2 regions of the Lactobacillus sp. ESL0677 genome follow, and region 2 is predicted to be linked to the other one. Evidence: predicted binding sites of a transcription regulator. Region 2 holds the regulator's gene; the other holds the start of a gene.

Region 1 (16,747 bases), 610 kb from region 2:
AAGGCAGCTACTAAACCTAAATCTTAAGTTTAGCTGAAGCTGATATGTCCAACGGCTTTGACTTCATTTGTTTGACTAAATAGTTAATTTCTTAGCTATTTAATGATTGGTTTTGCCTTACCTGTCCAGTATAATATACATATCAGCGTATTTAAATGGCTATTTAATATTTTTTGCATAAATATACGATAGATAATTAGGGTTGAAAGAGAGCAAACACATAAAAACGTCTCGACTATCTATAGTTGAGACGTTTTTGAACATCACTTTTAAAATTTTAAAAGTGATGTATTTTAAAAATTACAGTATTTATATCAATTACTTATTATCTTTATTTTCTATGTGGTTATTTATATTTTTTCTCACTGTCTCGCTATGCTTTTTTAGACTATAAAATGTTATTACAGCAGTTATAAATACACCTGCTGCTATTACACCTGTATTTCCAAGACCAAAACTTAAATATAAAAAACACACCAAGTCAATTATCAATAAAGTAATTAAAAATATATTAATAAATTTAATTTTTGCATTCTTGTCATATGCAATTACTTCTTTTATGTGCTCTTGTCTTGAAAAGAACCAGATTGAACCTATAGATATTCCACTTAAAATTGCTAATGTTAATAATTGTCCCCAATTATTTTTGGACGGCACAGTGAGCGAAAATATGGCAATAAGTACCGAAATTCCTTCAGTACGTGAAAGCCATACATCGCACCAATTTCTATAATATTCATCAGCTTTATCATTGTTCTCTACTTTTAAATTCTTAGATTTAGTTTTCTTCGTTGTAGCCATAGCTTTAAGATTGTCATATTTAGCTATTTTCTCTAATTTATTAACCTTAATTTCAAGATTATTATTAGTTATCTTTCTATTAGCTAGATTTTCTCTTTTACGTAATTGTTGATATCGTAATTGTTCACTCTCTTTATTTTGACTATTAGTGCTTACCTTCTTTTTAAACCAATCTTTATGATAACACCAAACAGTAAGAATAAAAATTACTAGTAAAATAGTACAAAAGCCAATATTAGTACTTGAAAAAAAATACCATAATCTTCTTATAAATAACCCAAATCGTTTAAAGTGATCAGTACATATACATATAATACCGGTGACTATGTATATTATATAAAGTGTTACTTCTACGCATTTATGCTTATAGCATGGTAACTTCGGTTTCTTGTGATTATCTTCTTCAGGAGAGTTATCATTATCATCATCATTATTTTTATTTTTAGTTTTAGTTTTTTCATTAGTTGAAACTGAATTGTCATCACTATGAGATGTATCTTTCAATTTCCCAGTACATGATCTAGGGGTAGATTTAGTTTCACTATCTTCGGTATCTTCCGTCATTGATTTAGCCTTTCTTTCTAATTCATTAACTTCATTTTCAAGTTTATTGTTGCTTATCTTTTTAATAACTACTTTCTTTCTTCTTTTTAATTGCTTACGCCTTTCTTTTTATATTTTTAGTTCTTTCCTTTTCCAGTTTGAGTCATATAAAAATCTACTGTTTAATATCATGTTTACCCCCCCACTTTTATATCCTATATTAATATTATAAAGTATTTGGTATAGATATACATAAATATTTTAGTATTCACCTCATATAATCTTTGTTCAATATTTATTTCAAAAATTAGGCAACAAAACAGGAACCAAGTATCACTTAGTTCTTGCAAAATTAATAGTATAACGCTGCTTGGTAAGAGAATGAGTCAGCTCATTATAAAATTATCTGTCCAATTTTAATGTTATTTTGCTATAATTAAATAAGCATGAGTATAAGCTAGATTGCGGTGACTAATTTCTAACCTAAGGAAGTGGTGCTTATGGTGTAACAACTATAAACTACAGAATCCTACAGAAAGGATTAGTCGGGTATCCACCTTGGATATTGTTATTGCTTTTAGTCTATCACTCGCAATGATTATTTGGACATTGGCTGAAATTATCAGTAGCTTAATCAAGTTAACTGATAATGCCACCGAGTTAATCAAAGCACTTGATGAACTAAAGCTTGCTTTAAAAAATTTTAAAGTGAAAAACCGTCCCACTTATAACTTCAAAGGTTATGGGATAGTCTAAAAAACTATAACTAGCCACCGCTCTTAAAAGCGGAGTTGCTTGTTCAAAGAAGTCCTACGCTAACAGGGCTTCTTTTTATTTACAGCTATATTATAGCATGTAGAAACCAGGCGAACAATTTTAATTTCTCCAAAATCAATTATCTAATCTATCAAATAAATTGAAGCAAAAAAATAAGAGCTTACAGCTCTTACTTTTTTAGTTAATATTCATGCTAACCAACAATTCTGCACGTTGGGCCAAGTTAACGTATAACTGATTATCACTAACTGACATGCCCTCAATCTCACGACCAGTGTCAAATTGGTAAGCCTGCTTAATCGCACCATCGCGACTCATCTTAAAGATCAAATCGTTAAAGCCCAAGTAGAACCTTTGGTTAACGGGATCATAGGCAAAGCCCTGAACTGGGGCACCGTTACTAACAAAATTACCATTGGTCTTACCAACAAGCTTTGGGTACCAATTATCACCTTTGCGTTGCAATTCCCAGTACTCATAGCACTTGTTCTTGGCATCGTGATAAACAGTGTACATGTCAGTATCAGACATTACAACACCATTTTGGAAATAACGCGGTTGTGAATCGTCACCAATCCAGGTCTTAAAAGTCCAAATCTTATTAATTTGCATATCACTCTTGCGAATTTGTACCAATTCAACTGAGTCAGTACTTTCCTTTTGTGTATGATCATTGTTAATCACGTAAATATATTTATTGCTTGCGCCCATTGCTTGACCGTGGCCAATCGGAATATATTGACTAACCTTGATATGCTTTACATAATTATTAAAATCAGTTTGCGACATATCGAGCAGGTGCTGAGCATTATATGGACTTTTTAACTTATTTAAATCATAACCAACAACATGTCCTGACATTAAGTTGGTGTGACTTAATAAACTCGTGTAAGCCCAACCATTAGAAACCGTCATCCCTTCTGGAATATGACCCACACGGTTAATGTTATCATCGGATGGATCTTTAACACTTAGTAACACTGGTTGATAAAACTTGGTCTTCAATGTCAAGCCGTTACTACTTAAAGTATGAGACTCAGTTTCTGGGGTATACTCAGTTGGACTAATGTAATTAACTGAGGAACCATAGTGCTTTTTCCAGCTCTTATAATCCTCAGTACCAGGTTGTCCAGTCACAGAAGCATAATCGTTGGGATCAACAATTCCTTCACTGGTACTCTTTCTTACCGTTACCTTAACTGTAGCTTTGGCTGAGCCATAACTGTATTTAACTTTATAAGTTTTAGCCTTACTACAAGAAATGTCTTGCTTAGAAATTTTAACTTGACTGCTATCAATGACAGTTCCCATGCTGTTAGTAACATAGGAAATAGCGTCAGATGAGAAAAAGTCATAGTTATCATTCCGTACTAAAGAAACTGTCTTCGGTACTGCAATCTGATTTTTAGCAAAATAATTTTCGTTGACATAACCAACTTCACGACCGTCAACATAAATTCGCCAATAACGGGCCTTCTTGGTCTCAATCAATTGATCTGACTGAATGTGATTGTATTGGTAAATCTTACCGTCGGCAACTTTAGTGTGAACCTTACCGTCAGAAACTGTCTTCCAAACCTTATAATTCTTGTTACCAGCAACCTTGGTCATCATTGAATAACCAGTAACCTTTTGCTTTGGCTTAGCTTTATGCTTTTTTGGTTTATCAGTATCTGCAGCGTTCGATGTGTCATCAGGCTTAGTATTATCGGCCGGCTTATCTGCATCTGGTGTATTAGTGCCAGTTGTATCCTTTGAGTCGTCAGGCCTATTCACAGAATTCGAATTGGAATTTGCACTGGTATCTGAAGCAGGTGCATCAGAGTCAGTTGTAGCAGCAAAAACTGCTGCCGTAGGGGAGCTAGTTGCGACAGATGCTCCCAGCATCAAAGTCGTCATAATAGTTGCTATTTTATTAAAATGCTTCAAAATCTTTCCTCCAAAATTTAATATACTCTCTATATTGTAATATAAGAAGCTCGTTACAAAAAATACAAAATTGATACACTTTCATTGACAGTCACCCATGTAAGTGATTTAATTAGCACTGTACTTATTAGAGTGCTAATAATTAGAACTTAAATTTAGGAGGCAGAAATATGCTTGTACCTACAGTTATCGAACAAACTGCTCGCGGTGAACGTGCATACGACATTTATTCGCGGTTATTAAAAGACCGGATTATCATGCTGAGTGGCGAAATTAACGATGATATGGCAAATACGATTATTGCGCAACTACTTTTCCTTGATGCTCAAGACAACACCAAAGATATTTCACTTTACATTAACTCACCCGGTGGTGTAATCACTTCAGGCTTGGCAATTATGGATACAATGAACTTTATCAAGTCCGACGTTTCCACGATTGCCATCGGGATGGCCGCTTCAATGGCTTCAATCTTACTTACTAGTGGTGCCAAAGGTAAACGGTTTGCATTGCCAAACTCGACAGTCTTAATTCACCAACCTTTAGGTGGTGCTCAGGGTCAGCAAACTGACATTCAAATTGCTGCTACTGAAATTTTGAAGAGTCGGGAAAAGATTAACAACATTATCCACGAAACTACCGGCCAGCCGTTAGACAAAATCCAAAAGGACACTGAACGCGACAACTACATGACCGCGCAAGAAGCTAAGGATTACGGCTTGATTGACGAAATTATGGTTAACAAGAAAAAGTAATTACTTAACAATAAAAAAGAGTTCATTTTAAAATGAACTCTTTTTTATTGTCTTAAGGTTTCTGCTAACTCGTGCAATTTTTTAAGTCGGTGATTAACACCAGATTTTGAAATTGGGCCATCTGGCACCTGCTCTGCCAGCTCCTTTAATGATAACTCTGGATTAGTTAACCGCAACTGCGCCAGGTCACGCAACTTTTCCGGTAATGTATCTAGTCCCTTCTTGCGTTCAATCAATTCAATATCTTCAACCTGCTTGGCAGCTGCTGTTGCTGTTTTTTTCAAATTAGCTGTATCGCAGTTGACCAGCCGATTAACAGAGTTGCGCATATCACGCATAATCCGTAAATCTTCAAACGCTAGCATGGCATTCAACGCGCCCACAATATGAAGAAAATCACCAATTTTTTCTGCTTCCTTGAGATAAACAATAAATCCACGCCTGCGTTTAGTTGTTTTTGCATTCAAGAAAAAATAATGGTTCATTAATTCCAGCAAATCATCATTATGATCTTCATAAGCTGAATAAATTTCCAGATGATAACGACTAGTCTCGGGATTGTTGACGCTGCCGCTGGCCAAAAATGCACCACGCAAATACGACATTGCACCTTCCTTAGAGGTAATAATTCGCTTAGGAATTCGCGTCAGTAAGCCTGATTCCGCAGATAAAATCTCCAAATTGGTTAAAATTTCACGGACATGATTTTGCAGGCGAACAAGGTATTGGTTATTCTTCTTCAATTTCATCTTGCGTGACACGATGAGCAGCGGCTCAACGCGATAAGCGGTTTTAATCAAGGAAAAAATCCGCCGCGCAATCGCCGGATTTTCTGTGGTAATATCCAAACTAAACTGATGATCGTGAAAGTTTAACACACCATTCATTCGCAAAAATGCCGCCAGCTCTGCTTTCGCATGCTCGGGATGAATTGGCAATGCCGTCAATTCCTTTTTAACATTACTCGCATAACTTGCCATTACTTATCGGTCCTCTTTCTGCGGGACATTGCTTCATACGCCAAACTGATAATCTCACGCGCCACCTTTTTACCATCATGAAAGACCAGACCACTGCGCTGGTCAATGAAATCATCGGTAATCACGCGACTGCCTTGAGCTCGCAAGCCCGCAAAGTCATTCTTAACAGGTTCCAAGTATGCATCGTAATCTGCTGGATTAAACTTGCTCATATCGATTTTGGCACCATTAACCAGCGTTGTATCAATATAATTGCCACCAAGATGGTTATTAATGACCGCAACGTGCTCACTATCAGAAAAATGATCGGTCTCACCCAACTGCGTCATAATATTACAAATATAAATCACTTCCGCACTGGTTTCGCGCACCGCTTGACCAAGATTCGGAATCATCAAATTAGGCAAAATTGACGTAAATAAACTACCTGGGCCCAATACAACAGCATCTGCCTGCATCACGGAAGCCAAAACCGGTAAAACCGCTTCCGGCTTATCATCAGAATTGGTGTCCGTCACCCAAACGCGTTTAATTCGCTTATCTTTATCAGTGATTTCCTTTTCACCAGCTTGCTTGGTACTATCAATAAATTCCGCATTTAAGGTCAAAGGTTCATTCGATGCAGGAAAAACATGGCCATCAACGTGCATCATTTTGGATAAAGACTGCACTGCGTCAAAGATATTGCCGTGCATTTCATTTAGCGCTGCAATAATCAGATTACCGATGGCATGGCCGGAAAAGAATGAGTCTGACGAATCAAACCGGTATTGAAAAATATTTTTCTCTTCTTGCGAAATATCACTTAGAGCCACTAGCACATTACGAATATCACCGGGCGGCACAACATTAATAAAGTTGCGAATTGAACCTGACGACCCACCATCATCCGAAACGGTCACAATTGCCGTGATTTCGGCATTCTGGTCCTTTAATGCATTTAAAATTACGGGTAAGCCAGTCCCGCCGCCAATAACTACGACTTTAGGACGTCTACTTTTAATTACCCGGATAATTTTTCCTTCTCCATACGCCATTTAATTCACCTATTTTCTAGTGTAGCGACTGATTTCACGATGCGTAATATCTACCTGATAACCGCCTTTAGTTAAATCACGGGCTAGTTGCTGGGCAATCGCCACGCTGCGGTGTTGACCACCCGTGCAGCCAATCGCAATTGTCAGTTTTTCCTTGCCTTCTTTAATATAACCGGGCAAAGCAATTTTTAAGAGGTCAAGCAATTTCACATAAAAGGTCTGCGTTGTCTCTTTATCCATCACGTAATCAAAGACCCGCTTGTCTAAACCGGTAAACGGCCGCAATTTTGGTATATAAAATGGATTCGGCAAAAAACGCACGTCCATTACAATATCGGCATCGATTGGCATCCCATACTTAAAGCCAAATGACATCACTTCAATCGAAAATGGCTGCCTTTGCCGATCGCTAAATTCTTTAAGCAACTTTTGTTTTAGCTGCTTAGTCGTTAACTCAGAAGTATCAATAATATAGTTCGCGCGATTGCGGATTCCGGTTAAAATTTGCCGTTCTTGCTCAATCCCGTCAAGCAAACGGCCACTACTGGCAAGCGGCGGCAGCCTGCGTGTTTCCTTATACCGCGCAACCAATGTATCGTTTGACGCATCCAAAAAGACGATTGTCGTCTGCACAGTTCCGTTGTCTTCTAATGAATTAACCTCATCAAGCAAATCACGGTAAAAATTTTTCACCCGTAAATCAATCACAACCGCAACTTTTGTGAAATCATCAGAATTTACAATCAAATCCCAAAAACTCCCCAGAAGCGTTGGCGGCAAATTATCGACCACAAAATAGCCCATATCCTCTAAAGCATGCGCCGTCACCGTTTTACCGGCGCCACTCATGCCTGTGACAATTAACAATTGCTTTTTCTTGTCAGCCATTTTAGCCAGCCTCCCATCATCTAAATTATAGCATACCGGGTGTTTCATAACCCTTTTAACCAATAAAAAAAGTCCTTAACGGACTCTTTTTAATCATTATTAATTATCTGCGGGCAAAAGCCACAACAATTTCATTAACCCCAAAAATTAATAGCCAGAATGAAATCAGCCAAATCAAGGTCAATGCCGATAATGCCGGATTAAACATTAGACTAATTGCAATTAGCAAGCCAAAAATATTTAAAATCAGGCTAAACCAGAAATAAAAGCGCGAGAGGTTGCGCATATGCCACGAAACGATAATGCCGGAAATGGAATCAAACAAAAACCAAATTGCAAACAAGTATGCCAGCGTTAACCCAGCGGCATCGTATGAATATAGAAACAAAATACCAACTAAGATATCTAGCACCCCAGATACAATCGACATCCAGCTCAGGGAAATATAATAGTGAAAATGACTATAAAACGCAAGCCACACAAATCCTTGGACAATCGACAAAATAGCAAACAACAAAACAAAGGCATGCAATGCCTTACCCGGATGACGTAGCAGGAACAAACCCGCCACAATCATTAAAATACCTGCAAGAAATGCAGCCCAATCAAAGCCGCGATGTTCTCTGTAACTAGAAAAATTATCCATTTTCAGTCCTCCTTGTGCTTTATTGTACACTTCTGAACAAATAATTAAATGCTATTTAACTTTTCTTTTTTTTGCTGCTAATTTTGTTAGCTTTGTATCCCGCACCAACACTGGCTTGAGGTATTGTCCAGTATAACTATTTTCTACTTCCGCAACTTGCTCAGGAGTACCTGTAGCAACAATATTACCGCCGCCTTCGCCGCCTTCAGGGCCAAGATCGATTAGCCAGTCAGCATTTTTAATGACATCAAGGTTGTGCTCAATAATTAAAACGGTATTGCCCTCATCAACTAGCCGTTGTAAAACCTCAAGCAACCGCTTAATATCATCCGTGTGGAGCCCAGTTGTCGGCTCATCAAGAATATAAAAGTTCTTGCCCGTCGACAACTTTTGCAATTCAGCCGCAAGTTTCATCCGTTGAGCTTCCCCACCAGACAAAGTTGTTGCCGATTGACCTAACTTAACGTAGCCTAGACCCACATCAACAATTGTCTGTAACTTGCGGGCAATCTTAGGAATATTCTTAAAGAAGTCGCAGGCTTCGCTAATCGTCATATCCAGCACTTGAGCAATATTTTTCTTCCGGTATGTAACTTCTAGAGTTTCCGAATTATAACGACTACCGTGACAAACCTCACACGGTACATAAACATCTGGCAAAAAGTTCATTTCAATCTTGATAATTCCATCACCATGACAGGCTTCACACCGACCACCCTTGACGTTAAACGAGAAACGTGCTTTGGTGTAGCCCCGTAATTTGGCCTCATTAGTTTGGGCAAACAGCGTCCGAATATCATCAAAAACACTGGTATAGGTTGCCGGATTACTGCGTGGTGTTCGACCAATCGGGCTTTGGTCAATATCAATGATTTTTTCAATATTCTTATAGCCACTGATACTCTTGTACTTACCTGGCTTAGTCTGATTGCGATTTAATTTTTGCGCCAGTGCCCGTTTTAAAATCATGTTAATTAACGTGGATTTACCAGAACCTGACACACCACTGACTACGATAAATTTGCCTAAAGGAAAATCAACCTTAATATTTTTCAGATTATTTTCGGCAGCACCCGTAATAGTAATCTTATTACCGTTACCCTTGCGCCGTTTTAAAGGAACAGGGACAAACTTTTTACCAGTTAAATACTGTCCGGTCAGCGATTGAGGATTTTCTTCAACTTCTTGCGGTGTCCCAGCAGCCATTACTTCACCGCCATAGGTCCCAGCACCAGGTCCCATATCAATCAGATAATCGGCCTGGCGCATTGTTTCATCATCATGCTCAACCACAATCAGAGAGTTACCTAAGTCGCGCATTCGTTTTAAAGCAGTAATTAAGCGATCATTATCACGTTGGTGCAACCCAATCGATGGCTCATCAAGGACATACATAACTCCCGATAAATTGGAGCCAATCTGTGTTGCCAAGCGGATTCGCTGTGCTTCCCCACCTGATAAAGTATTGGCTGATCGCGATAAAGTTAAGTAATCTAAGCCCACACTGTTTAAAAAGGTCAGACGATCACGGACTTCTTTCAAAATTGGCTTGGCAATAATTGTTTCTTGCTCATCAAACTTAACCCCGTTAAAGAAGTCTAGTGCCTTGTTGATTGCGAGTTCTGAAGCTTCGGCAATATCCTTGCCCATCACTTTAACAGCCAATGCTTTTTCATTAAGGCGTTTACCGTGGCAGGTTGAACAAGTAAGTTCGGTCATATACTTGCCCATCACATCACGCATGAATTTCGACATTGGATGTTTATAACGCCTTTCAACATTTTCCATCGCGCCTTCAAACGGTGCCGTGGTATCGTTAACGCCAAAATCACCGGTAACGTGAAACTTAATTTCTTTCGTTGAGCCGTGTAAAATTGTCTCTTGCTGTTTTTTAGTTAATTTTGAAAATGGCTTATTCAGCGGGATTTTTAATGCATCGCAGGCTTGAGCCAGCATTTCACCGTAATATTTAGAATTTTTCCACGGTGCAATTGCGCCTTCAGCCAAAGTCTTACTTTTATCAGGAACCACCAAATCCTTGTCAACTGACAGCTTGACCCCGAGGCCATCACAATCAGGACAAGCTCCAAACGGCGCATTAAAAGAGAAGAGCCGCGGCTCCATTTCGCCAACCGTAAAACCACACTTAGGACAAGCATAATATTCCGAAAAGTTCAACATAGTATTCCCAATGACGTCAACGTTCATGTAGCCATCAGACAGACGCAGAGCCGCCTCAACAGAATCAAATAATCGCGAACGAATTCCTTCTTTAACAATTAACCTGTCAACCACAATGTCAATCGTATGCCGCTTATTCTTGGCTAAATTGAAGTCTTCACCAATTTCATGCATCTCACCATCAACAATGACCCGCACGTAGCCAGCCCGTTGAACACGCTTGAAGACTTCCTTATGCTCGCCACGCTTTGCCCGCACAACTGGTGCGAACAATTGAATTTTACTTCGCTCGGGCAGGCTTAAAATGCGATCAACCATCTGTTGCGCTGATTGCCGTTCAATTAACGTCCCATCGTTAGGACAGATTGGGTGCCCAACACGCGCCCATAATAACCGCAGATAATCGTTGATTTCAGTAACCGTTCCAACTGTTGAACGCGGGTTATGCGACGTCGTTTTTTGGTCAATTGAAATTGCTGGGTTCAAACCGTCAATAGAGTCGACATCAGGCTTATCCATTTGTCCCAAAAATTGTCGGGCATAACTAGATAGTGACTGCACATAGCGTCTGCGACCTTCGGCATAAAGCGTATCAAAGGCCAGTGAACTCTTACCGGAACCTGACAAACCAGTGATGACCACTAGTTTATCCTTTGGAATTGTTAAATTAATATCCTTGAGATTGTGCTCACGCGCACCACGGATAACGATTTTATCATTTACCATTTAATGTTTTTCCCTTTTTCTTAATCGGTTTTCTCGTCGAATTTTCTAATTCCATAATTGCATCCCGCAAGGTTGCTGCCCCTTCAAAGTCCAGCTTCTTAGCGGCATCTTGCATTTGCTTGCGCAAATCAGAAATCATTGTCTTCTTCTGTTTAGCAGTCAACTCATCAAAGTTAAGATCCGCAAAGCTATCACTGTCAGGCACATCATCCGCCGTCTTGATTGCTGAAATGGCATCCCGAATCGGCTTCACAATTGTTGTCGGTGTGATACCATGTTCTTCATTAAAAGCAATCTGCAGCTTCCGCCGTCTTTGCGTTGCCTCAATTGCTTCCCGCATGGAATCAGTAATCGAATCGGCATACATGATAACCTCACCATTTTGGTTACGTGAAGCTCGACCCATCGTCTGAACTAACGGTCGATAAGCCCGCAAAAAGCCTTCTTTGTCCGCATCCAAAATTGCTACCAAGGAAACCTCGGGCACGTCAATTCCTTCGCGCAGCAAGTTGATACCAATTAATACATCATATTTTCCTAGTCGTAAGTCACGCAAAATCTGCATTCGCTCCAAAGTTTTAACATCTGAATGCAGGTATTGGACCTTAATTCCCAAGTCCTTGAGATAATCAGTCAAGTCCTCCGCCATCTTTTTGGTTAATGTTGTCACAAAAACCCGCTCATGATGGTCAATACGCTTATTAATTTCCGCTACCAAGTCATCAATTTGCCCCTCAATCGGTCGAACCTCAATCTTAGGGTCTAGCAATCCCGTTGGTCTGATAATCTGCTCAACCTTATGCGGTGTGCGCGCTAATTCGTAATCCCCCGGCGTTGCCGACACATACAAAATTTGGTTAACGTGCTTTTCAAATTCCTGCAATTTTAACGGTCTGTTATCAAGCGCTGATGGCAAACGAAAACCATAGTCAATCAAGGTCTTTTTTCGATTACGGTCGCCATTATACATTGCCCGGATTTCTGGCATTGTGGCGTGCGACTCGTCAATCAAAATCAAAAAGTCATCAGGAAAGAAGTCAAGCAGCGTATACGGTGGTTCGCCTTCCTTACGACCTTCCATGTGGCGCGAGTAATTTTCAATTCCGTTTGTATAGCCAACCTCACTCATCATTTCCATGTCATAGGTCGTGCGTTGCTTAATCCGCTCGGCTTCCAGTAATTTGCCTTCACCCTCGAATTCTTTTACCTGCAATTTCATTTCTTGTGAAATTAACTTAAGCGCGCGCCGCATCTGCTCATCGTTAGTCATAAAGTGGGTCGCGGGAAACAATGAAATACTTTCACGTTCGCCAATTACTTCACCGGTTAACGCATCAACTTCCACAATCCGGTCAATTTCATCACCGAAAAATTCAATCCGGTATGCATGGTTGGAATTACCAGCTGGAAAAACTTCCACACTATCACCACGCACACGAAAACGCCCACGTTGAAAGTCAATATCATTGCGGTCATATTGAATATTTACCAAATCACGCAGCAGAGTATTGCGCTCGTATTCTTCGCCCTCATGCACGGTAATCACACTAGCGGCATACTCATGCGGGTCACCTAAACCGTAGATACAAGAAACCGAGGCTACAACAATCACATCGTTACGTTCCATCAGATCGCTAGTCGCCTGGTGGCGCAGCTGGTCAATCTCGTCATTAATTGCCGAGTCTTTTTCAATATAAGTGTCAGACTGTGGCACATAGGCTTCAGGCTGGTAATAATCATAGTAAGACACGAAGTAGTCAACAGCATTATGCGGGAAAAATTCTTTAAACTCACCGTACAATTGACCCACCAATGTTTTATTGTGAGAAATAACTAAAGTTGGCTTATTTAAATTAGCAATAATATTCGCCATCGTGAAGGTCTTACCAGTACCAGTTGCCCCTTCAAGAATTTGCTCCTTATCGCCCTTCTTAAAGCCCTGAGTTAGCTGCTGAATCGCCTGCTCTTGGTCGCCAGCAGGCTGAAATTTAGATACAAGTTCAAATTTACGCTTTTCTTGTCGCTTAATCATAAAAAGACTCCTCGTAAAAAAGTTGGACAAAAAGCCCAACTTTTATTAATGTATTTCATTTTACTACAGCGAACATATTTTCGCACGCTATTTAGCTTATTTTAACAGCTCTGCCAAAGCTGCCTGATAATCTTCTGCAGCCTGTTCGGCAGCTGCAACATCTGACTTGTTGACGCCAACATAGGCCTTAATTACCGGCTCTGTACCAGACGGTCTTAAAGCAAGCCAGGTTTCATCAGCCAAGAAGTACTTCAAGACATTTGACTTTGGCAAGTCCGTCATCGGTTTTGTCTGTCCGTTAACCGTTTCTTCTTGCAGTAAAAAGTCCTGCATTTTAACCACTGATACACTATTAATTTGGGTCAAATGGGCGCTGCGCAATTTACTCATTAACGTCGCCATTTTCTTTTGCCCGCCGATTCCCGGCATTTCGATTGCCCGTGTAATTTCGTACGAAGTACCATACTTTTGCCAGATTTCTTTCAAACCATCTAAAACGGTCATGCCCCGCGAAGCATAGTATGACGCAACTTCTGCAAACATTAACGCACCCTGCATGGCATCCTTATCGCGAGCAAACGGCTTAAACAAGTAACCATAACTTTCCTCAAAGCCCATTAAGAACTTGCCGTCACGCTCCTTATTCATTCGGTCAACTTCTTCGCCGATAAATTTAAATCCAGTTAAAACCGATTTGGTCTTAATGCCAAAGCTTTGGGCAATCTTTAATGGCATTTGACTAGAAACAATTGAGGCAATCAATTCATAATCACCAGTTAATTGACCGCTATCTTTCAAATTAGTTAACAAATAATATGCCATCAAGGTGGCAATTTGATTACCCGTCAAAACTTGAAAATCACCATTTTCGGTTCGAACACATGCACCCATTCGGTCAGCATCCGGATCGGTCGCAATAATCAAATCCGCATTTTTTTCATTGGCTAAAGCCACGCCGGGATCAAAGACATCCCGATATTCAGGATTAGGCTTTTTAGTAGTTGGAAATTCCGGGTCAATAATTGACTGACTAGAAACAGGGATAACGTTAGTAAAGCCGCCCTGTCGAAACGCCCGGTCGTAAATCATCTTTCCCGTACCGTGCAGCGGCGAATAAATAATCGTTAACTTATCAGCATTTTCTTTAATTATTTGTGAGTTAACGTTGACTGTTTTTAACTCTGCCAAATATGCTTCATCAAGGTCTTCACCGATTAATTGCAATAGTCCTTGAGCCCGCAACTGCGTTACTGGTGCCGCCTTAATAGTAAACATGTTTTGGACCTGTTGTGCATGCGCAAAGACGCGAGCAGCATTTTCTGGTCCCATCTGGGCACCATCAGCACCATAAACCTTATAACCATTATATTGTTTGGCATTGTGAGAAGCCGTGATGTTAATCCCAGCAAAAGTATGCAGGTATCGCACTGCAAAAGAAAGTTCTGGCGTTGGTCGCAAATCATCAAACAAATAAACGTGTATGCCATGTGCCCCTAGCACGCGAGCAGCAATTTCAGCAAACTCCCGTGAATGATAACGCGAGTCAAATGAAATAACGACACCACGCTTTTGTGCATCAGCACCATTTTCATCAATTAATCGGGCCAAGCCTTCAGTAACCCGCTCAATTGTGAACAGATTTATCCGGTTTGTCCCCGGCTCTAATCTACCACGCATCCCCGCGGTCCCAAAATTAATTTCTTGACCAAAAGCATCTTCAACCCACTTAGCATCTTGACCCAAGGTTGTCAGCTGCTCCTTTAAATAATCCGGCATATTTTGGACTTGTTGCCAATTTTCAAAAATTTCTTTTGCATTCATTACCGTCATCTACCTCAATTTTCACACAATAAATTCGGTTTCATCTAGTCTATTTTAGCATTTATCGTTAGCAGTAAATAAAAAGAATTCATCTTCCGATGAATTCTTAAGATTAATCATTTAAATTTTGTAAATAGTTATAGGCTTCTTGTCCGGCAACACTACCTTCACCAACTGCATTAGCAATCTGGCGCAGGTCCTTGGCACGCACATCTCCCAAAGCAAACACACCAGGCACCTTAGTCTGCATGTGTTCGTCAGTTGGAATCCAGCCTTTATCATCCAAAACGCCCAAGTCCTTAAATGGTGTAGTTTGCGGCAGCATTCCCACGTAAATGAAGACCCCACGAGTGGCTAACTGCTTTTCTTCGCCAGTTTCCTTGTCTTGATAGGTAACGCCAGTAACCTTCTGACCATCGCCAACAATTGACTCGGTATTCGCATTCCAAATGAAGTGCATCTTGTCATTAGCAAAGGCACGTTTTTGTAAAGTAGCCTGTGCACGCAATTGATCGCGGCGGTGAATGACTGTAACTGATTTTGCAGATTGAGCAAGATAGATGCCTTCCTCGATTGCGGAGTCGCCCCCACCAATGACTGCAATATCTTCATCCCTAAAGAATGCGGCATCACAAACGGCACAATAAGAAACACCTTTACCCGAATATTTTTCTTCACCTGGGACACCTAAGTGGCGGTGATCAGCACCAGTTGCAATAATTAGGGCCTGAGTAGTGTATTCGCCAGCATCGGTTTTAACAATTTTGGTATTACCATCAAGTTCAACCGACTGCACATCACCATATTCGAATTCAGTACCAAAACGCATGATTGAATTGTACATTTTTTCGCCTAATTCAGGACCTTTAATGTCACTGAAACCAGGGTAATTATCAATTGCATCAGTGTTGTTCATTTGACCGCCATAAAGTCCTCGGTCAAGCATTAACACTGACAAATTAGCACGCGAAGCATAAAGCGCGGCGGTCATTCCGCCGGGGCCAGCACCAATAATAATTACATCATAACTCTTTGCCATGTTTTCACCTCAAGTAGTTTCTTATTTTTAGTAAGTAAATTATACATCAGTAACCGCTTAGAGTCTAATTTCCTGTTTTGGACTACGACCCATCATCTTAGCAATTTCATCATCGACATTAGTATTTTCATATAAAACACGGTAAATGGCTTCACTAATCGGCATGTCAATTTGCTTTTCCGCACATAATTCGTGGACAGCCTTAACAGTTGTTGCACCTTCAACTACTTGTCCCATATTTTCAAGAATGTAATCCAGACTCTTGCCTTCACCAATTTGCTTACCGCAGCGCCAATTACGAGAATTGACAGAGGTACAGGTAACAATCAAATCACCAATACCAGCTAAGCCACTAAAAGTTAAAGGTTTGGCACCAAAGTAATTAACCCCCAGGCGTGTAATTTCAGCTAATCCCCTTGTCATTAAGGCAGCTTTGGCATCATCACCATAATGCTTACCAACTAAAATTCCCGCAGCAATGGCGATAACATTTTTAACGGCACCGGCAACTTCAACACCGATTAAATCATCATTGGTGTAAAAGCGCACATAGTCATTGGACATCAGCTCTTGAATTTTTTTAGCATTTTCC
Region 2 (16,747 bases):
AAAAAATATGTTGGCGAAGGTATTTTTGGCTACGCCACTGATAGTTATGATATTAGTGGCACAACTTTGGCAACTAAAAAAATGACAGAACCGCTTGCAGCTAAGATAATTACTCAGGGGATGCAGTCGTTTGTGGGCAAGATTGAGCAGGTACCACCAATTTATTCAGCCGTACGGGTAAATGGTAAACATTTATACGAATATGCCCGTGCAGGAATTGAGGTTGAACGACCTAAACGGCAGGTTAATGTTCTAGCTTATGACTTAACTGCACAACCAGTTTTTGACAAAGAAAAAGGCCAAGAGGAGTTTGCGTTTGTAATTGAATGCAGTAAGGGGACTTATGTGCGTTCATTAGTCAATGATTTGGGAGATAAGTTAGGTGTGCCGGCTGTAATGAGTACTTTGCGCAGAACCGCTAGCTCGGGCTTTGATCTTAGTCAAGCAGTCAGCTTGGACGAAATTGTGGCTGATCCAAGTAGAGCCGCACAACTGATTCAGCCAATCGATGCCTTTTTTAAAAATTATACGCAAGTTGATTTAACTATGGACCAATGGCTAAAAGTGAAAAATGGGGCGGCGATTGCTTTAGAAACTGATGCAAATCAGGTTGCATTACGATACAATAATAAGGTTAAGGCAATTTATCAAAAGGATGCAGAAAAGTATCGTCCTAATTTGATGCTCTTGCAAAATGAATAGGTGAAATGAAGGTCTTATTGTGCAAATTATCCATTTAACTTATCCAGTTAAAGAAAATTTAATACCAAGTAAAATCGTATTAGCGTTAGGGTTTTTTGATGGTGTTCACCGAGGACACCAAAACTTGATTGAATTAGCGCGTGAAGCAGCAACTAGAAAGCACTTGCCGCTTGTTGTCATGACGTTTGACCGTCATCCAAAAGAAGTTTATCAAAATGCTAAGGTTGTTTACATTGATAGTCTGGATGAGAAGGCTTATAAAATGGCGCAATTGGGTGTCGATTACTTAGTTGTTATTCATTTTAATGACAAATTTAGCAAACTAACAGCGCAAGAATTTGTCGATCAAATTATTGTACAGCTAAAAGCAGATACCGTTGTTGCTGGGTTTGATTATACTTATGGGCCAAAAGACGTTGCCAATATGAAAAACTTCCCTAAATTTGCTAAAGGAAGATTTGATATTATTGATGTTCCTAAGCAAACCTATGAAGGTCAGAAAATTGGCTCAACTGAAATTAGAAAAGCAATTAGCGACGGCAATATGGAGCTAGCAACCGAACTGTTAGGTTCGCCGTATGTCATGTCTGGTATTGTCGGTCACGGATTGCGTAATGGTCACAAGTTAGGTTTCCCCACGGCTAATTTGGTTTGGTCGGAAAACAAGGTTTTGCCTAAAGTCGGTGTCTATGCAACTAGAACTAACATTGGCGATAAATGGTATGATTCCATGACCAGTGTTGGCTACAACGTGACAATTAATGAAGGCAAACAGATTTTTATTGAATCTAACTTGTTTGGCTTCGACCAAGAAGCATACGGGGAAAAAATGATTATCAAGTGGTATAAGTATACCCGGGGTGAAATAAAATTTGTTGATCTTGCAGGATTAAAAAAGCAAATGACGCATGATGAAGCAGAAATCAAGGCTTACTTTGCTGATAAATAAAGACTTCCATCTACTTAAAAGTAGGTGGAAATTTTTTGCTGCTAGAAAATCCAAATATTTTTAGCACTCGACTTGACATTCTGCTAAATGCTAGTATCATAATAATTGTTAGCACAAAAGATATGAGAGTGCTAAAAGTGAGGGCGATATTTATGTTGACCGAACGTCAAGAACTTATTTTAAAAACAATCATTAATGATTTTACACAGACTCATGATCCAGTAGGTTCGAAGACAGTGATGAATCAGTTGCCGATTAAGGTGTCGAGCGCAACCATCAGAAATGAGATGGTTGTTCTAGAAGATAAGGGCTTAATTGAAAAGACCCATTCTTCTAGTGGTCGTGTTCCTTCCAGTGAGGGCTACCGCTATTATCTTGATAATTTAGTCGAGCCGCTGCAAATACCGGAATCTGTTTATACCAAAGTTATTAGTCAGCTTGACCGACCGTTTCATCAAGTTAATGAAATCGTTCAAGAAGCTGCTAAAATTTTATCCGATTTAACTAACTATACGGCATTTGCGGAAGGACCGGAAAATCAGGATGTAACTGTAACGGGATTTCGGATTGTTCCGCTAGTTGGTCGGCAAGTGATGGCAATTCTAGTTACCAGTGATGGTAGTGTTCAGAATCAGGTTTATAATTTACCGCACAATGTTCATGGTGATGAGATTGAAAAAGCCGTTCGCATGATTAACGATGAACTAGTTGGTAAAAGTTTAGCTGAAATCACGCCGGAGCTGCTTAATAAGGCTGTTGGTCAAAATATCAGTGGTAAACATGCTAGCGAACTGATTGATTTGGTTGAAGATGTCATTAATGACGCTGCCAGTGAACAATTATATGTTGATGGTCAAATTAATTTGTTAAATAATTCTTCAACAGCGGATGTCTCTAGTATTCGTTCGTTATATGAATTAGTCGATCATAACGATTTGATTTCAAATTTGGTTTCTTACCAACCGACTTCAAAAAATGGTCGATTTCCTGTTAGGGTCAGTTTGGGCTCAGAATTACCGAACGAATTGTTAAAAGATTATAGTTTGTTAACTGCAGAGTACAGTGTTGGTTCCCATGGTAAAGGTGTAATTGCTTTGCTAGGGCCAACGAATATGCCGTATTCACAAGTAATTGGCTTACTTGAATATTTCAGAAATGAGTTAGCGAAGAAATTACTTGAATATTACGGTCGATTTAAATAAGGAGGTTAGCCGTGAGTAAAAAAGATTTTCCTAGTGAAAAAGATTTAAACCAAACAGAAGCGACTACCGCAAAGTCAGAAAAAGAAACAAAATCCGAAGCGAAAAAGCAGGCTGTAAAAGCAGATAAAAAAGAAAAAACGCCAGAGCAAAAGCTTCAAGAAGAATTGACTAAAGCTCAAGCAGCTAGCAAAGATTTTGAAGATAAGTATTTGCGTAGTCAAGCGGAAATGCAAAATATGCAAAACCGCTATAATAAAGAACGAGCACAATTAATAAAGTATGAGTCGCAATCTTTAGCTAAGGATGTATTACCAGCAATGGATAATTTAGAGCGTGCCTTAGTCGCCAAGGTTGATGATGAAGCATCTCAACAGCTAAAGAAGGGTGTGCAAATGACACTTGATTCTTTAGTTAAGGCTATGAAAGATCACGGAATTAGTGAAATTGAGGCTGAAGGTGTTAAATTTGATCCGACACTGCATCAAGCTGTTCAAACAGTTGCAGCTAGCAGCGATGATCAAAAGGACCACGTTGTCCAAGTTTTACAAAAAGGATATCAATACAAAGACCGTACATTAAGACCAGCAATGGTTGTTGTTGCACAGTAATGAAAGGATGTTAATTCAATGTCAAAAGTTATCGGAATCGACCTCGGAACAACTAACTCAGCAGTTGCTGTTCTTGAAGGTAAAGAACCAAAGATTATTACTAACCCAGAAGGTAATCGGACTACACCATCAGTAGTTGCTTTCAAAGACGGTGAAATTCAAGTTGGTGAAGTTGCAAAACGTCAGGCAATCACTAACCCGAATACTGTTATTTCAATTAAGCGTCACATGGGTGAAGCAGACTATAAAGTTAAAGTTGGAGATAAGTCCTATACTCCTCAAGAAATTTCCGCAATGATTTTGCAATATATCAAGAAATTCTCTGAAGATTACTTAGGTGAAAAGATTACTGATGCAGTTGTCACTGTTCCTGCATACTTCAATGATGCTCAACGTCAAGCTACTAAGGATGCCGGTAAGATTGCTGGCTTAGACATTAAGCGGATCATTAACGAACCAACTGCTTCTTCATTAGCATATGGCCTTGATAAGGATGCCGAAGATGAAAAAGTCTTGGTTTACGACCTTGGTGGTGGTACTTTTGATGTTTCCGTATTGCAATTAGGTGACGGTGTCTTCCAAGTATTATCAACTAATGGTGATACTCACCTTGGTGGTGACGACTTTGACAACAAGATCATGGATTGGCTCATCCAAAACTTTAAGGATGAAAATGGCGTTGATTTATCTAAAGACAAGATGGCTTTGCAACGGTTGAAGGATGCCGCAGAAAAGGCTAAGAAGGACTTGTCTGGTGTATCTTCAACTCACATTTCATTACCGTTCATCTCTGCTGGTGAATCTGGTCCTTTGCACCTTGAAGCTGACTTAACTCGTGCTAAATTTGATGAATTAACTAGTGACTTAGTTGATCGCACTAAGGTTGCTTTTGACAATGCCTTAAATGATGCTGACTTGACAGTTAGTGACATTGATAAGGTTATCTTAAACGGTGGTTCAACTCGTATTCCTGCTGTTCAAGAAGCTGTTAAGAAGTGGGCTGGCAAGGAGCCTGACCACTCAATCAACCCAGACGAAGCTGTTGCTTTAGGTGCTGCCATTCAAGGTGGAGTTATTTCAGGTGACGTTAAGGACGTTGTTTTGCTTGATGTTACACCATTATCACTTGGTATTGAAACCATGGGTGGTGTCTTCACTAAGTTAATTGAAAAGAACACAACAATTCCAACTTCTAAGAGTCAAATCTTCTCAACTGCTGCTGATAATCAACCAGCCGTTGATGTTCATGTTTTGCAAGGTGAACGTCCAATGGCTCAAGACGATAAGACTTTAGGTCGGTTTGAATTAACTGATATTCCTGCAGCACCTCGTGGTGTCCCACAAATCCAAGTTACATTTGATATTGATAAGAACGGTATCGTTAATGTTTCTGCTAAGGATATGGGTACTGGTAAGGAACAGAAGATTACAATCAAGAGTTCATCCGGTCTTTCTGATGAAGAAATTCAAAAGATGCAAAAAGAAGCCGAGGAACACGCTGAAGAGGATAAGAAGAAGAAAAAAGAAGTTGACTTACGTAATGAAGTTGACCAATTAATCTTCTCAACTGAAAAGACTCTGAAGGAAGTTAAGGATAACGACAAGATTTCTGCAGATGATACCAAGAAGGTCCAAGATGCTCTTGATGCGTTAAAGAAAGCGCAAAAGGACAATAACTTAGATGAAATGAAGTCTAAGAAGGATGAATTAACTAAGGTTGCTCAAGACTTGGCTGTTAAATTGTACCAAGCTAATGGTGGTGCTCAAGGAGCAGCTGGTCAAGCTGGCCCGCAAGCCGGCCCACAGAATCCGGGTTCACAAGGCGGCAATACAAGTGATGGTTCTGCAACTGACGGTGAATTCCACAAAGTAGACCCAAACAAATAAAGGGTTTATAATTGAATAAATTAGAAAAGAACTGCCGCGAAAGTAGTTCTTTTCTTTTGGAAAGTGAGGAGCTTTTAATAGATGGCACAAGAAGACTATTATAATGTGCTAGGTGTTGATCGTAATGCCAGTGATAAAGAAATTAACTCTGCTTACCGTAAATTAGCTAAGAAATATCATCCAGATTTGAATCATGAACCGGGAGCTGAAGAAAAGTACAAGGAAGTCAACGAGGCTTATGAGGTTTTGCATGATAAGCAAAAGCGGGCTCAGTATGACCAATTTGGTTCTGCCGGTGTCAATGGTAATGGTCAAGGCGGCTTTGGCGGCGGTCAAGGTTACGGTGGCTTTGGTGATTTCGGCGATATTTTCAATGATTTCTTCGGCGGCGGTAGCGCTGGTAGTCAACGTCAAGCTAACCCAACTGCCCCACAACGTGGTCAAGATCTTGATTATACATTGACAATTGATTTTATGGATGCGATTACGGGTAAAAAGACGCAGGTATCTTATACTCGTAGTGAAACTTGTTCGACTTGTCAAGGAACTGGTGCCGAGAAGGGCACGCATCCAATTACCTGTGATAAGTGTCATGGCTCGGGTTATATGACCGTAACGCAGAAGTCGATGTTAGGCATGATTCGCCGTCAGACAGTTTGTGATAAGTGTCAAGGTCGTGGTGTAATCATTGAGCACCCATGTCAAACTTGTCATGGTAAGGGAACTGTTGATGGTAAAAATAATATTGAAATCAATATCCCTGCCGGAATTGACAATGGTCAACAATTACGTTATGAAGGCCAGGGCGAAGCTGGTAAGAACGGTGGTCCTTATGGTGATTTATACATTAGTTACCGTATTAAGCCATCTAAGGACTTTGAACGTAATGGCAATACAATCTATACCACAGTGCCAATTTCGTTTGCTCAAGCAACTTTAGGGGACGAAATTGACATTAAAACGGTTCACGGCAAGAGCAAGCTGAAGATTCCTGCTGGTACCCAGCCAAACAAAAAATTTACTTTGCGCGGCGAGGGTGTACCATATTTGCGCGGGAATGGTAATGGTGATCAAGTAACAACTGTTCAAGTGCAAATTCCAGAGTCAATTAATGAAAAGCAAAAAGATGCCTTAGTCGACTTCGTCAAGGCTGGTGGTGGTTCAATTACACCACAAGAAAAGGGCTTTTTTGAACGCTTAAAAGAAAAGTTGAAGTAAAAATCTAATTAAGAATCCTAAACGTTTAGGATTCTTTTTCTTTTCAGAACTTTCAGAACTTTCAGAGCTTCTAATTAATTTTAACTGCACTTACGAATTTGCTATAATTAGAGAGATAGAAACAAAGGGTGCAAATAATTTATGGATATTAAAAAATTACAAGATTATCAAAAACACATTCGCAACTTTTCAATTGTTGCCCATATTGATCACGGCAAGTCGACTATTGCTGATCGAATTTTGGAATTGACAGATACAGTTTCGCAGAGGCAATTAAAGAATCAAATGCTTGATGATATGCCGCTTGAACGCCAACGAGGAATCACAATCAAGATGAACTCGGTAGAAATCAAGTATCATGCCCAAGATGGTGAAGATTATATTTTCCACTTGATCGATACTCCAGGCCACGTCGACTTTTCTTATGAAGTTTCACGGTCACTTGCTGCTTGTGAAGGAGCACTGCTAGTTGTTGACGCATCACAAGGTGTGCAAGCACAAACTTTGGCTAATACTTACCTAGCAATTGATGATGATCTAGAAATTCTGCCAGTAATCAATAAGATTGACTTGCCATCAGCTAATCCAGAACAAGCTAAAGAAGAAATTGAAGAAATGCTTGGTCTTGATGCTTCTGATGCTGCTGAGGTTTCTGGTAAAACAGGCCAGGGTATCGCTGATATGCTTGAAAAAGTGGTTAATGAGATACCAGCACCAGCAGGCGACTTAACAGCACCATTGAAGGCGTTGATTTTTGATTCCAAATATGACGATTATCGCGGTGTTGTGCTGTCTATTCGCGTTGAAGAGGGTACAGTTAAATCCGGTGATCAAATTGAAATTATGAATACTGGTAAAAAGTATGAGGTAACAGAAGTTGGTGTGACTAGTCCGCAACCGGTTAAGAAAGATATTCTAATTGCTGGAGATGTTGGCTACCTAACAGCTAATATCAAGTCAGTTCGTGAAACCCGAGTGGGTGATACGATTACTTCTGCGGCACACCCAACGTCAGAACCACTGCCTGGTTATCGGCAAATTCCACCAATGGTCTATTCAGGGATGTATCCCGTTGAAAATGCCAAGTATAACGATTTAAAAGAAGCATTGCAAAAACTGCAGTTAAATGATGCTGCCTTGGAATTTGAACCTGAAACTTCAACGGCGCTAGGTTTTGGTTTTCGTTGTGGCTTTTTGGGTTTGCTTCACATGGATGTTGTGCAAGAACGATTGGAACAAGAATTTGACCTTGATTTAATTATGACTGCACCATCAGTTGACTACCACGCAATTATGAATGATGGCTCAACGAAGGTGATTGATAACCCATCTGATTTGCCAAGTGCTGGTGAATATAAGGAAGTTCAGGAGCCTTACGTTAAAGCCGAAGTTATGGTGCCGAACGATTTTGTCGGTCCAGTAATGGAATTATGTCAACGCAAGCGTGGCGAATTTGTCACGATGGATTATCTGGATAAGTATCGCGTTAACGTGATTTATGACATGCCACTGGCTGAAATTATTTATGACTTTTTTGATGATTTAAAATCTTCAACTAAAGGTTATGCTTCACTAGATTATGAAATTACGGGTTATCGGGCAACTGACTTGGTTAAAATTGATATTTTACTCAATAAACAGGCAATTGATGCGTTGAGCTTTATTGCTCACAGGGATGAAGCGCAAAAGCGGGCACGGCAAATGACATCAATGCTTAAAAAGCTAATTCCACGGCAAAACTTTGAAGTTGATATTCAAGGAGCAATTGGCGCAAAAATTATTTCGCGAGCAACTGTTAAGCCATATCGTAAGGATGTTACTTGGAAAATTCACACGGGTGATCCCGATCGTCGGGCTAAATTGCTGGAAAAGCAAAAACGCGGTAAGAAGCGAATGAAGGCTGTCGGTCGCGTAGAAGTGCCACAAGATGCATTTATGGCCGTCTTGAAGATGAACGATGATGATTTAAATTCGAAGTAGAATATTAAGGAGAAAACTTAATGATCGAGTGGAAACAGCGTTCCGCTCAGGAGTTACCTTCTGAGTTAATTGAAAAATATCAACTTAGCCCAATAACGGCTAAGTTGTTTTCTTTGCGTGGCATTAATACTGATGAACAGTTAGACTTTTGGTTTAATGCGACTGAGGAAGATTTGGCTGCGCCTAATTTAATGCATGACATGGATAAGGCAATTGATCGCATTACTAAGGCAATCGATCAAGGTGAAAAAATAACCATTTATGGCGATTATGACGCTGATGGGATTACTGCAACGACAATCATGATGGAGACATTGGAAATACTGGGTGCAGATGTGCATTACTTTATCCCTGATCGTTTCCGTGATGGTTATGGCCCTAATCTAGCAGCTTATCAAAAGCTTGTAGAAGATGGCACGCAGCTCATTATCACGGTCGATAATGGTGTAACTGGCGTTCAAGAGGTTGCTTATGCAAAAGAACATGGCGTTGATACAATCATTACGGATCATCATACTTTCCAAGAAGAAATTCCCGATGCGTATGCAATTGTGCACTGCAATTATCCAAAGCAGCAATATCCGTTTGATGATTATTGTGGTGCTGGCGTTGCCTACACAATTTGTCGTGAATTAATGCAAGATCCAATGTCTGAACTTTTAGAACTTGCTATGATTGGTACTATTGGCGATATGGTCAAGGTATCTGGTGAAGGTCACGTTATTGTTAAACGTGGTCTAGCAATGCTTAACCAAACGCAGCGTCCGGGCTTGCGTGCATTAATTAAAAACGCGGGCTTGAAGCTAGACGCAATTGATGAAACTGATGTTGGCTTCAATATTGCACCACGATTGAATGCAGTTGGTCGGCTTGCTAATGCTAGTCTTGCTGTTGAGCTGCTACTTTCTGATGATGAAGAACAAGCACAAAAATTAGCAAACCAAATTGAAGAACTCAATGATGAGCGCAAGGAATTGACAGCAGCGGTTTATCAATCATGCATTGAGCAAGTTAAGATTAATGGCTGGCAGACTAAGAACACTCTGGTAATTTATGATCCTGAATTTCACGAAGGTGTGCTTGGCTTAGTGGCCAATAAAGTTGTTGAAAAATTTCATAAACCGACAATTGTTTTAACTAAAAACGAAGCGGGAATTATTAAGGGGTCAGGACGTTCGATCCCGGGGTTTAACTTATTTGATGCACTGTCTCCTTTAAAAGAAAAGTTGCTGACTAAATTCGGTGGGCATGATTTTGCTTGTGGCTTATCAACTACGGCTGATAAAATTGACGAGTTACGGGATGCTTTTGAAGCTAGCTTTAAGGACACACCAAATTTAGCAGTGAAGCAGTATGACTTTGAATTATCACTAGCTAAGTTGACGCCAGATACGGTGAATGAGATTAATCTTGCTGGGCCATTTGGTACTGACAATGTTAAACCAACTTTTAGTATTACGCACGCAACGATTAACAATTTTGATTTTATGGGTAAAGACAAGACACATATCCGTTTTCAGGCGGTTAAAAATGCGGGCAAATTAGATGTCGTTGGCTTTAATAAGGAATATATCACGTGCAATCTTTTACCATTTATTGACCAAATCTTTATCCAGTTAGGACTGAATACTTTTCGCAATCAAACTAAGCTGCAGGGTATTATCGAAGGCATTGTCTTTAAAGCCCCACAATTAGCCGTACCAGCTCCAGTAGTTGACTTGCGACAAGAAAAATACGTGATGGGCTTTGCAGACCGCTATTTATTATTTGATGAAAAAAATCAGACGGTTGCTGTCAATAGTTTAGGAATAAATCCTACCAAAATTGCGCTGGTGCGTAATTATGAAGGAAATGGCGAGGTCGCTGCGTTAATTGATGTGCCCCATAATTTAACTGAATTGAATCAGGCATTGACTAATAACTATCAGCAGTTATATTTGCGCTTTTTGCTCGATCAATTGCCCGTTAAAAGTATTCCGGCCAAGACAGATTTTGTGCGAGTTTTAAAGTATGTTTATGCTCATGCAGATTTATCGCCAGCAGATTATCGGCAAGTTGCACCGTTTCTAGGATTAGATTATAATAGCTTGCTGTTTATTTTACGGGTGTTCTTTGAGCTTAACTTTGTTCAGTTGCAGAATAACCAGATTGTTGGGGTAAACAACCCTACTAAGCAGCCACTTTCAGTGTCTAAATACTTTACCGCGGTAACTTCTCAAATAACTTTTGCTAGTAGGTTAAGACAAATGCCAACTAATAAATTATTAATGTATGTCAATCAGCGGCTAAAACAGCACTAATACACGTTTTTTAGTGCTTTTTATAGTTAAATCTGTTAGAATATGTAAGTTAAATTGTGCTTTGAAAAGCAAATGAAGTTTTGGAGGTTTTTCTTCTTATGGAAAACATTTTTGAAGAACGGATTGCCAGTGTCAATGACTTTCCGAATAAGGGGATTGTCTTTCGGGATATTACCCCGATTTTGCAGGATGGTGAATTGTTTAGAGCGGCTACACATAAGCTTGCAGAATACGCTAAGAGTAGAAAAGCAGATGTCATTGTCGGTCCTGAAGCTCGTGGGTTTATTGTGGGCTGCCCCGTTGCAACTGAATTAGGTTTAGGTTTTGTTCCTGCAAGAAAGCCTCATAAGCTGCCAAGAGAAGTCGAGAGAGCTTCATATGATTTGGAATATGGTTCTAACAGTTTGGAAATGCATAAGGATGCGATTAAGCCAGGACAACGGGTAGTTATCTGTGATGATTTACTTGCAACAGCTGGAACGTTGCGCGCTTGCAAGCAATTAATTGAAAGTTTAGGTGGTATCTTAGTTGGTGCTGCGTTCTATATTGAATTACCTGATTTAAAGGGTAAGGAAAAATTACCAGGACTTGATATTTATTCACTTGTCCAATATCATGGTGCTTAATAGTAAAACAGTTTTCTTTTGTAATTAAAGAAAACTGTTTTTTTATTAGTGTTGCAAAAACAAATATTTTTACATACTTGATTAGCGTCGGTATAATAAACCGTATGTTTTAAAAGGAGAAGTGAAAAATTTGCAATTAAGAAAAGCAACAATGATCGACTTTGATCAAATTATGGCGATTTTAAAAGATGGTGCTAACCAATTGGCAGAAAGTGGTGTTAATCAATGGCAGGGTGACTATCCATCAACTGATCAAATTAAGGAAGATATTGAAAATGGTTGGGCATACTTAGCTGTTTCTGATGATGAGGAGACCGTTGGTGCAATTTCGATCGTTACACCACCCGATCATTCATATGATAAATTAAATGGTGACTGGTTAGTGCAAACAGATAATTACGTGGTTATTCATCGGGTCGCAATTCATTCTAAACACGCTGGTAATGGTTATGCTACTAAGTTGTTGCAAGCTGTAATTGAAAATATTCGGGACAATCACCCTGAAGTTGATTCAATTAGAATTGATACGCATGAAGATAATCAGGCAATGCAACACTTGATTGATAAAATGGGCTTTAAGCAAGTGGGAACTTTGCACGGTGTTTACCGTGCTGATGAAACCTCGTATGTTTATGAACTAACCCGTTAAAGACAGTACTCCTAAGTTTTAGGAGTATTTTTTTGTAAAAAAATAAAGCTCTTTAACTAAAAAGCTCTATTTTAAATTCATTATTTATTTTTCATAATTGGTTGATAGAATAAATCAACTATTACAGCTGCTACGATTGCAATTGCAAAGGTAATTAACAGGTTAGTCCAACTAATCTGTGTCATTGCAATACCAAAAAGGGCAAGGATAATCGTTAAAATTATATCAGCAATTTGGGTTAAACCAACAGCTTTTGATGGATAATCCTGCCAGAAGAAACGCTTAGTTCTGGTAATTAGCAGGATGAACATTGCACTTAGTACAAGATAGACATAAACCATCGTTGAAACTGTACCGTGGCTAAAGCCATGGATATTTAGGTAGCCAACTGTGATAATCCCAATTACTGTCCAGCCAAAAGCAAGTGCAAAAGCAATCTTGGCTAATTTAGCGATATTCCAGTTTTCTGGCTTATAAGTGATATGTGTGCGGTCAGTTCCGATCATCATGGTTACCATATTATTCATAATAGTATAGATAACCATCGCGTTTAACGCCATCGGAATATAGTTGAAGAAGAGGTAACCAAAAGTTAATAGCATTGTCAATTGGGCTGTTCTTGCTAATTTAGTTAAAGACCACGTGGTCATTCTTTGGTAAACACGGTGACCAGCATCTAAAATCTTAACAATTGAACTCAAACCATCAGTTAGTAAAACCATCTTTCCGGACCGTTTAGCAACGTCGGCTGCATTAGAAACAGCAATGCCAACTTCTGCTTGCTTCAGAGCAGGTGAGTCATTAACGCCATCACCAGTCATACCCACGATGTAGCCCTTCTTTTGGAAGAACTTAACCATGCGCAATTTATCTTCTGGCAAGACATCCGCAATTCCGGTTAACTGATTAATGTCGGTATTTTCGTTAAAATCATGAATTGAAATCACGTCACCAGTTAAATCAACTTGCTTAGCAACTGCTAAAGCTGTCTTTTGATTGTCACCGGTTAACATGATTGGGCGAACACCGCGCTTTTTTAATTCGGCTAAGGCAGCCTTAGAATCTGACCGAACCTTATCTTGCAAAATGAAGACACCAGCAAGTTGGTCATTGATTAGTAAAGCACAGGAACGTCCCGCACCAAAGTCGATTTCCTTTACTTTGTCATTAGCGGTTTTATCAATTAGTGAAAGCTGCTTAAATGAACCTAACTTAACGTTATAACCATCAACGTTAGCCATTGAATATCCAGTACCAGAAGTGAAGGGAGTAAAGTCATCACTTGTTTTAACCGTTAATCCTTGTTCAATAGCATACTCATCGATTGCAACATCAATGATTTTTTTATTTCTTTGGTCAGTTGCTGCTGTGGCCAGTTCAAGCACTAACTTGTTGTCAAGTTGGCTGAAATTGGTCCATTGAGCAACTGCAGTCTTGTTTTCGGTGATTGTTCCTGTTTTATCTAGTAAAATCAAGTTCAAATTGGCTGCATCTTGAATACCAGTTAAATCAGCAGTCAGAACGCCTTCCTTACTCAATCTGGTTGCTTCAAATGAGTTAGATAAGGCAAAAGTTGATGGCATTGCCACTGGAATTGAAGCAATGAACATCATTGCTAAAAACGGCAGCATGTTGACCAAATTTTTAATATCGCCACCCTTAAAGAAGGAAGCAACGATGATAATTAGAGTTAGGAAACCGTCTAGTAAGCAAAGGTAATAAATAATCTTGGTTAATAGCTGTTGTAAATGTCCAGGAGCTGCAGAATTATTAATTAAGTTAATGGTCTTACCTGAACGAGAGTTTGATCCAGTGGCGGTTACAATGGCTAAGCCAGACCCTTCGACAACTGTTGTACCAGCAAAGGCTGCGTCGTTAATTTTCTTATGAACTGTTTTAGCTTCACCGGTGATTGAGCTTTCATCAGTTGAAAGTTGGCCATCAACAAGTTTGACATCAGCCGCAAGAACGTCCCCCGGCTGCAAATTAATCAGGTCGCCAGGTACAAGATACTTGGAATCGATATTTTGCCACTTATTGTCGCGTTGAACGGAAACAGTTGGCGTTAATTTGTGGGAAATATTATTTAGCACCCGCCGTGAACGCTTCTTTTGTGTCGCACCATTCCATGCCGCAAATAGTAACATTAACAGTACAAATAATGATTGAATCCATTTTCCTAAAATACATTCCAAAAGCAGGGCTGCTTCCAGAATCCAAGCGGATAGGTTCCATAATTTAGATAAAAATTCTTTAAAAAAGTTAAATTGTGGTTCTGGAACCTCATTTAACCCTTTTTCTTTAAGAAGTTTATCTGCTTCGGCTTGACTTAAGCCGGTAATTTTTTCAGACATAATTTGCCTTCCTTTGATTAATTTATACTTTATCTAAATTAACACAGTTATGCTGTTTTTTCTAGGAAATAAAAGCATAGTCAATTGATAATATTAATGATTATTTTAAAAATCAGATGGGAATAAATGTCTGTTAAAACTTCTAATGAACATAATTTTTACTTGTGTTCAGCTTATCTGCGAACATCGATGATGAATGAATTAAGGTCACCGCGATACTTGGCAATTGAATATTCAATTGGCTTTTCGTCACTGGTAAGTCCTTGGGTATGAAAATAGAAGATTGGCTTGTTATTCGGAATATTAAGTAGATTGGCCGTAGTTTCATCGGCTTCTAAAACTTCCAACTTCCTGATAACGTGCGTTACTTTTAATTGATACTTTTCCAAAGTGCTGTATAGAGAATCCTTAACAAAGTCGTAGTTAATTAACTCGGGCACTCTTTCTTCTGGAACATAGGTAGTAACTAAAACAATTGGCTTCTGGTCAGCATAACGTAATCGTGTCAGCTTAAAAACGGGTGCATTCAACGGAATTTTTAAATTCTCACTTACTTCGGAGTTAGCTTGTTGGACTTGAAAGTAAAGCAGGTTTGTCTTAGGATAAATACCTTTTGTATTCATTTCTGTGCTGTAACTTTCGATTACGTGCGTAAATTCCTGCTCGATTTTTGCTTGCCTAACAATTGTTCCGCGCTTGCGTCGACGTTCTAAATAGCCTTTGTTGACTAGCTTAGAAATTGCTTGCCGTACGGTCGGTCGACTGACATGATAGTTTTCTGCAAGTTCTACTTCTCGCGGAATTAGTGTGTTTTGTTTGTAGACACCAGTTTGTATTTTCTTTAGTAGATCATCTTCAATTAATTTATATTTAGGTTGTCCTGATTTTGTCACACTATTGCCACCTTTTTTATGTAATTACAAGTTACTATAACACAAAAAAATCAATGCTTACCAATTCCAGTTGGTATTTTGCATTGATTTTTTTATCTTAAAATTTTTATTTTAAATATCTAGCGAAGTAATGTTGTCATCTTCAAAGCGCTTCTTCAAAGTTTCAATAATTTTCACACCAGAGCTAGTCCCAATTCTCTGTGCACCTGCGGCAATCATTGCTAAAAAGTCATCGGTGTTGCGAATACCACCAGCTGCCTTAACTTTGACATTAGGGCCAACATTTTCCTTCATTAACTTAACATCTTCAACTTTAGCACCAGCAGTCCCAAAGCCGGTCGAAGTCTTAACAAAGTCAGGTTCAACTTTTTTAGCAATTAGAGCTAATTGCTTAATTTCATCTTTGGTAAGAAAGCAAGTTTCAAAGATTACTTTGCACGGAATATTCTTTTCATGGCATGCAGCAACAATTTGCTTCATTTCGTCTTCAATGTAGTCCCAATCATGGTCACGTACTTTGGTTAAATTTACTACGTAATCAATTTCGTTAGCACCATTTTCGATTGCATTTTTAGTATCAAAAACCTTTGAAGCAACAGTTGTTTGTCCTAAAGGGAAACTAATTGCTGCTCCAGTATCAATGTCTGTTCCCGCAAGTTGCTTAGCACAATATTCTGATTGAACTTGATTAATTGCTACCATCTTAAAATGATACTTTTTTGCTTCGTCACAGAGTTTTTTCATATCTTCTTGAGTTGCGTACGGATGTAAATTCGTATGGTCAATTAAGCGGGCAAAGTCATCAATTGTATATTTCATAATTATTTCTCCTTTATGTATTTACATAATAAATTATAATAACTAAAATCAAAAAGGTCAACAATAAATTTAATGCTTATAAAAATAGATATTGACTTAAAGATAGCGATTCCATATAATTACATTGTAAAAATAATATGTAATTACAAAATGGAGATGAAGCTAGTGAAAGTTCTTTTAACATCATATGATTTCTTAACTCTTATTAGCTTAAACAAGAAATGTTAACTTGATACTATTCACAAATGAATTATTATATAACTAAAATAGTTTATTTTATATTAAATTAATAGAGAGTAAAAATATGGAAAATAAACAAGAAATTAGTGATAATTTAGCAAGTTGGGACGATCGCGCAAAGGCGCATGTTAATGGCGTCTATGGTAATTTGAAAGCTTATATAAAAAATCCTAAAGCTATTACAGGAACAGTAAAAAGGAATTTAGAAGTGTTAAGGCCGTTTTTACCAAATCAGTCAATACGTGGACAAAGATTATTGCACTTACAATGTCATATTGGAACGGATACTATCAGCTGGACGCGGTTGGGTGCTAAATGAT

What was found. The regulator HrcA, encoded in region 2, represses chaperone genes, less so after heat shock. The targets are predictions, from matches to a motif close to TTAGCACTCNNNNNNNNNGAGTGCTAA.
Region 1: a site for HrcA is predicted at 4,163-4,189, ahead of clpP (ATP-dependent Clp endopeptidase proteolytic subunit ClpP). Genes of this name have one in related genera too.

What each region holds. Positions count from the first base shown of each region.
Region 1 is NZ_CP113946.1:591,589-608,335, reverse strand. Features, by position in the region: gene OZX76_RS03125 (hypothetical protein) at 319-1,365, opposite strand; gene OZX76_RS03120 (hypothetical protein) at 1,903-2,100, shown strand; gene OZX76_RS03115 (SH3-like domain-containing protein) at 2,299-4,050, opposite strand; gene clpP (ATP-dependent Clp endopeptidase proteolytic subunit ClpP) at 4,221-4,805, shown strand; gene whiA (DNA-binding protein WhiA) at 4,850-5,785, opposite strand; gene yvcK (uridine diphosphate-N-acetylglucosamine-binding protein YvcK) at 5,785-6,822, opposite strand; gene rapZ (RNase adapter RapZ) at 6,832-7,710, opposite strand; gene OZX76_RS03090 (DUF308 domain-containing protein) at 7,814-8,356, opposite strand; gene uvrA (excinuclease ABC subunit UvrA) at 8,408-11,263, opposite strand; gene uvrB (excinuclease ABC subunit UvrB) at 11,253-13,295, opposite strand; gene OZX76_RS03075 (phospho-sugar mutase) at 13,392-15,116, opposite strand; gene trxB (thioredoxin-disulfide reductase) at 15,229-16,155, opposite strand; gene OZX76_RS03065 (NAD(P)H-dependent glycerol-3-phosphate dehydrogenase) at 16,213-16,747, opposite strand, start outside.
Region 2 is NZ_CP113946.1:1,204,410-1,221,156, reverse strand. Features, by position in the region: gene truB (tRNA pseudouridine(55) synthase TruB) at 1-702, shown strand, start outside; gene ribF (riboflavin biosynthesis protein RibF) at 722-1,651, shown strand; gene hrcA (heat-inducible transcriptional repressor HrcA) at 1,804-2,853, shown strand; gene grpE (nucleotide exchange factor GrpE) at 2,865-3,461, shown strand; gene dnaK (molecular chaperone DnaK) at 3,480-5,348, shown strand; gene dnaJ (molecular chaperone DnaJ) at 5,430-6,566, shown strand; gene lepA (translation elongation factor 4) at 6,708-8,546, shown strand; gene recJ (single-stranded-DNA-specific exonuclease RecJ) at 8,570-10,846, shown strand; gene OZX76_RS05905 (adenine phosphoribosyltransferase) at 10,945-11,472, shown strand; gene OZX76_RS05900 (GNAT family N-acetyltransferase) at 11,603-12,121, shown strand; gene OZX76_RS05895 (HAD-IC family P-type ATPase) at 12,202-14,475, opposite strand; gene OZX76_RS05890 (GntR family transcriptional regulator) at 14,649-15,368, opposite strand; gene deoC (deoxyribose-phosphate aldolase) at 15,480-16,187, opposite strand; partial or broken gene OZX76_RS05880 (class I SAM-dependent methyltransferase) at 16,492-16,747, shown strand, end outside.